Regions from separate parts of the Colwellia sp. MEBiC06753 genome, predicted to be linked through region 1. Evidence: predicted binding sites of a transcription regulator. Region 1 holds the regulator's gene; the other holds the start of a gene.
What was found. Region 1 encodes sigma-54, which starts transcription at its own class of promoters, with help from an activator protein. Its sites were predicted from a motif close to GTTGGCACGNNNNTNGNNT; they were not measured.
Positions count from the first base shown of each region.

Region 2: the regulator sigma-54 is predicted to act here: its motif matches at 1,917-1,935, upstream of ACOB82_RS09340 (PEP-CTERM sorting domain-containing protein).

Region 1 is NZ_JBQMTM010000011.1:44,115-47,331, reverse strand. It holds gene rapZ (RNase adapter RapZ) at 1-325, opposite strand, end outside; gene ptsN (PTS IIA-like nitrogen regulatory protein PtsN) at 329-784, opposite strand; gene hpf (ribosome hibernation promoting factor) at 788-1,075, opposite strand; gene ACOB82_RS10045 (RNA polymerase factor sigma-54) at 1,103-2,608, opposite strand; gene lptB (LPS export ABC transporter ATP-binding protein) at 2,697-3,217, opposite strand, start outside.
Region 2 is NZ_JBQMTM010000010.1:12,326-15,542, forward strand. It holds gene ACOB82_RS09335 (hypothetical protein) at 572-823, shown strand; gene ACOB82_RS09340 (PEP-CTERM sorting domain-containing protein) at 1,142-1,837, opposite strand; gene ACOB82_RS09345 (methyl-accepting chemotaxis protein) at 2,363-3,217, opposite strand, start outside.

The sequences.
Region 1 (3,217 bases):
TTTGTCGAATAAGTGGATGCAAACGGCGGGTTTCGCTAAAACGTCTAATCAGATCATTATCATTTGCATCAAGGTAGAGTACCGTTAGTTCAACCGCTGATGGCAAATAATCAATAATTTCTTTTACATCATTAGGATCAGCAGGAAGGTTACGCACATCTAAACTTACAGCTACGGTATCGTAGTCATTAATAACCGTGTGAGTTAGTGCCGGCAATAAATTAACCGGGATGTTATCTACGCAATAGTAGCCTAAATCTTCCAGCACTCTTAGTGCCACTGACTTTCCTGACCCTGAGCGGCCACTTACAATAATTAACTTCATGGCTTACTCTTGAGCATCACTTATGATTTGGTAAAGCTCATGATTGTCTCGGCAACGTCGAATTTGTTTGGTTAATTGTTTATCACTAAACAGCTTGGCAATACTTTGCAGGGTTGATAAGTGCTCTTGGCAGCAATCTTCAGGTACAAACAACGCAATAAAAATATCAACTGCGCGGTTATCTATTGCATCAAAATCTACTGGCTGCTCTGAGGTCATTAATACAGCAACCACATGATGAGTCCCCGTTAAACGTCCATGAGGTATGGCAATGCCATTCCCAATACCCGTGCTACCCATTTTTTCACGTTCCATTAAACTTTCTAAAAGCTCAAAAGTAGAGTGTTCAGGAATGCGATGCGTCGCTACTGCACAAATTTGTTCGAGGATTTTCTTTTTACTTTGAATTTGGACTGCACAGGATGTGCAGTCCTCGGTGAGTATATCTTGCAGCTTCATAAGTTAATGCTGGGTTATCTTACCTTTGTATTTAAGAATTTGACGATCTAACTTATCAATCAGTGAATCTATTGATGCGTACATATCTTGGTTTTCTGCTGAGGCATGCACTTCAGAACCATTCAGGTGAACCGTCGCTTCTGCTTTTTGCTTTAATTTTTCTACTGTAAGAACGACATACACATTATTGATGTGATCAAAGTGCCGCTCTAGCTTTGCAAACTTGGTGTTAACGAAATCGCGTAATGAATCTGTCACTTCCACATGGTGGCCTGATAAATTAATTTGCATAAGCTCTTTTCCTCATTGCTTGATTACTTATAGTAAACTTTTTCTTTGATTTGACGGTGGAATAGATAAAGACTCTCGGTATTTAGCTATAGTCCGTCTCGCCACATTAATGCCTTGTTCGGCCAGCAACTCTGCCATTTTGCTATCACTTAATGGCTTCGAAGGTACTTCTGCTGAAACAAGTTTCTTTATTAATGCTCTGATAGCTGTTGATGAACATTCCCCCCCGTTTTCAGTACTTACGTGACTTGAGAAGAAGTATTTCAATTCAAAAATACCTCTTGGTGTGTGCATGAATTTTTGCGTCGTTACCCGCGAGATCGTTGATTCATGCATATCAACCGCTTCCGCAATATCATTCAACACCATAGGTCGCATAGCCTCAGGGCCATATTCAAAAAAACCTTGCTGGCGTTGAACAATACAGTTAGACACTTTTAATAGCGTTTCGTTGCGACTCTCTAAACTTTTTATAAACCATTTCGCTTCTTGCAGGTTAGCACGAATAAATTGGTTATCATCTGATGACTTCATTGTTTTGGTCATGGCCGCATACTGTTGATTAATCGACAGTTTTGGCGCAGTACTTGGGTTTAGTTCAACCACCCAACGACCATTTTTCTTTTCTACGGATACATCAGGGATAACATACTGATCATCGCTTTTAATGACGGCATCACCAGGGCGAGGATTTAACGACTGAATTAAACGAATGACTTCACGTAATTGGTCTTCTTTTAATTTCGTCTTCCTCATTATTTGACGATAGTCACGATTACCCAATAAATCAATGTGCTCAGAAATGATTAATTTACTTTCCGCTAAATAAGGCGTTTCTTTGTCAAATTGATTCAATTGAATCAGTAAACATTCAGGTACTGAACGCGCAGCCACACCTACTGGGTCAAACATATTTACCCGTTTAAGTACGGCTTCGACTTCATCTAATTCAACATCGTCAATGCCAATACTTTCTAAAATATCTTCTGCTGATACGGTCAAATAACCGGCATCATCAACAGCATCAATTATCGCCATGGCAATGGCTTCATCAGTTTCTGTAAACGGGGTTAATTCCATTTGCCAGCGTAAATGATCTTGAATCGACTCTGTTGTTTCGCCTTGATAAACATAGTCATCGCTGCCAGATGTGCCAATACCAGAACTAGAAACCCCTGCACTAAATGAGTCATCCCACGTAGAATCAACACTTAACTCTTCTGGAATATCATTTTTTTCCATCGCATCGGTGGTGCTAACTTCATCGGCGCTTGGCGCAGCATCTTCACTACCATCACTATAGTTTTGCTCGGACTGAGCGCTGGCTGAATATGACGCTTCTTCAATGCTGGTATTATTATCGTCTTGGTTATTGCTAGACTCATCCACTTCTAACAATGGATTGCTTTCAAGCGCTTCCTGAATTTCTTGTTGTAAATCAAGCGTCGATAATTGTAATAACTTAATCGCCTGCTGAAGCTGAGGCGTCATGGTAAGTTGTTGACCAATCTTAAGTTGAAGTGATGGGCGCATCGAGTATTTACAAGTCCTATTGTTCTAATTTAGCTTTAAACCAATTTAGCTTTAAATTGGTGTTAATTTATTAATGTTATATTGCTTACTATAGCTTGAATTGCTCGCCTAGGTATACATCTCTTACTTGCTGATTTGCAAGAATTTGATCTGAATTACCTTCAGCAATTAATTCACCGTGACTGACGATATAAGCATGTTCACAAACATCGAGGGTTTCACGGACATTATGATCAGTGATTAATACGCCAATTCCGCGCTGTTTCAGATGAATAATAATCTTTTTTATATCGCCAACCGAAATCGGATCAACACCAGCAAACGGCTCATCTAGCAAAATAAAACGCGGGTCTGCCGCTAATGCCCGAGCAATTTCGACACGTCGGCGTTCACCACCTGATAAACTCATGCCAGTATTATCTCTAATATGGCCAATATTAAATTCTTCAATAAGCAGCTCTACTTTTTCTTCCCGCTCAAGTGCAGAGAGATCTTTTCGAGTTTGCAAAATCGCCATAATATTTTCGTATACGGTTAATTTACGAAAAATAGACGCTTCTTGTGGTAAATAGCCAATGCCTCGCCGCGCTCTTTCATGCATCGGCAATA
Region 2 (3,217 bases), on a different contig from region 1:
TTACTATGCTGCGAATTTCTGCCTTGAGCTTTCACCAAATAACTGCGAAAAATCTCGATTAATATTAGATCACGAGCGGGGCAAATAATTGTAATTTGTGTGCATTCTCACAGTATCTTTAATCACCGCTGCCCCGTCATCCCGTTGAATAACGGGATCTCTACACATCATCTTTTATGATTTTATACTTAATATTCGTTCGATTTATTCATCGAGATTCCGGCTTGTGCCGGAATGACGTTGGTAAATATATCGATCTACTGAGATAAAAAGCATCAATCGTTATGTGATGCATGCTTGTGCCGAAATAATGTTGATAAATATTTCGATTAGCTGAACTAAAAGCATTAATAGTTAAACGATGCGCTTTTTCAAGATTAGACCTACGCTCCCAAGCGCGTCATCCCGTTGAACAACGGGATCTTTTCGCGTCTTCTTTTATACTTAATATCCGCTTGATTTATTCATGGCGATTTCGGCTTGCGCCGAAATGACGTTGATAAATATATCGATCTGTTGTGATACTGAAATTTGCTTCGATAACCATGCATTTCTTGCTACTCTACGCGCTATGGCTAAACCTCGTAAAAAACTTCCTGATAAATCCGTTGATATCTTTTGTGCTAAGTGCAATCAGCAGCTATTCCAATACCGCAAAGGTGGGAAAGGGGCATTGGTAAAGTGCTTTAAAGAACGCATCACTAAAGACTTTACTGAAAGCGATTGTATCTGCCCAAATTGTCAACAGGAATTTGCTCGCGAAACGTTAATTCGCGGCGCACCAGCCTACAAAATAATTGGCGGCAAAGTATGGTTTAAATAGTTTGTCACTAAGTCATTAAATCAAATAAAAAAGGAGCTTAATGGCGGGCTATTGAGTGAACTTGGAGCCGTTTTGTTGAAATAACAAAGCGGATTTTTGTTTTCAGTACGAATTTTCTTTATTTTTCAGTGATAAGTGAGCCTCAAGAAAGTGTTCGAACAACTCAAAAGTGTACGATTAGTTAAATATTTCAGTTGGTTACTGAGGTGTTTTAAATAGTGTGGGAATCTTTTACTTTGATTTTCTTGCTTTTATACTTCCAAAAACGAAAAAACACTGATCATCCTAATCAGTGTTTTAATAATCCTGTTCTGTAAATTACGATTGCTTTTTATATTTACGAGAAGCTAATCCCATTAAACTCAAAGCAAAAAGAGCAATTGTAGATGGTTCAGGAACATCTTGAGGATCGACATCTCTAACAATCATTATTGACCAAGGACTAGTTAGAGAACTTGAGTATGCAGTACTAGTAGAATAACTACCGATTGAATAAATATCAATTATACCACCCTCAGGTCCCGACCAAGGCTGACTGTTAAACCTAATATAGCCTGTATCATTTTGTGACCCACCATTATCGAAAAACGAGTGAATCCAAGGATTACCACTAGTATCGCTCCAATTATCCGAGATAGTGTGTTCAGTGTATGAATTCAGTAAATTTATAGCAGCCACATTAGCATTAGAGGCACCAAAATTATTTGAAAAGCCATTTGCATTATAAGTAATGTTATCAGCACCAGCAGTAGAGAATAGTAGTTCTAAGTCACTTTGTGTCGCTAATCTAAATCCTTGTCCTGCAAACACACTATTTTGAAAGAAGTTATCTACAGAGTAACCTTTTGTGTAAGACCAATCGCCCCACTGCATATTATTCACATGATCATGTATCAACAGCCCATCACCACTTGACAACAAATCTTCCTCTGAAAAAATCAAATCGGCATTAGCAAAACCACTGACAGCCAAAGCAAAGCTTGCCACTAAGCCTTTTAAAAATTTATTTTTCATTTGAGTTTTCCTTTTAATCCCTTTCCATCGAGGTTGGAAGGTATTTAATAAAGCTAAAAATAAATACTAATTAGCTATTACGCAAGCACTATGCCAGTTAGGTAAGCTGCAAAAAAAACAGTAAGTTAGTGAGTGGCGGTGATTTAAGTTTTGCACAATTGCAAAATAACCTGACACTAAAATCGGTTACTCAATGCAGGCTAGGTCGATGATTCAATGGATACCTTTATGGGGTTCTAAACCAGTTGTTTCCGTATCTAAGAAGACATATTTCGTCATAATTACCACTCCTATAGCCAATATTATAGGAGATTTTGGCGAGTTTTAAATAACTCATTGAAAAAACACACTAATCGTACATTATTTCAGTTCATTAAGCGGTAAGCTCTAACTTGCACTGAAAATTTATTCATTATTTTTCAACTGCATAAAATAAAAAAGAGCTGCTGTATAAAAATAGTAGCTCCAAGTTGACTCAATAGCCCGGCTTAATGGCTCCTTTTTTATTTAGTATCAGGTGGTCAATTATACTTTGAATTGGGCAATAGTTCGGTCTAACTCTTGGGTAATAGTCCGCTGATTGTTACTGAGTGTTGCCATTTCATGGGTTTGCGCAACAGTGGTGTTAGCTAACTCATTAACGGCAATGGTTTGCTGTGTTATTTCGTCAGACGCTGATGCTTGCTCTCGGGTAGTTGAAGCAGTTTCGTTTGATTGCTCAGTAATTAATGAAATAGCTTGATTGATGTGAATAAGCTTATCATTGACTTGATGGATCAAGCTGACACCTTCATCTGTTTTTCCTTTACCAACATGCATAGCTTTTACTGCATCAGTGGCTGAAGCATGAAGCTGAGCAATGATATTTTCGATATCACCGGTCGATTCCTGCGTGCGGCTTGCTAATGATCTGACCTCATCTGCTACTACAGCAAAACCACGACCTTGCTCGCCGGCGCGAGCAGCTTCAATAGCAGCATTTAACGCTAGCAAATTAGTTTGTTCTGCAATGTTTTTAATCACCTCAAGTACCGAAGTAATTGATTGAGAGTTTGTGTGTAAATCTTCAACGACAGTCGCTGCATTGGCAACCTCTTCAGACAACTCAGTCATTATGTCGGTAGCGTGATTGACTAACTCTTGGCCTTCGGCAGATTCATTGCTCGCTTGCTTTGCATAATCTAAGGCGGTTTGGGCGTTGTCTGATATGCCATGAATGGTTTGAGTCATTTCATTGGCAGTAGTCGCAATTTGTTCGATATAGCCTTTTTGTTGATCAACATTGCCAGTAAATGAGCTGATCAGGTTATTTACGCTATTAGCACCGGTCAATACTTGATTAGTTGTGGTATTGCATTGCGTGATCATGGTTTGAATATT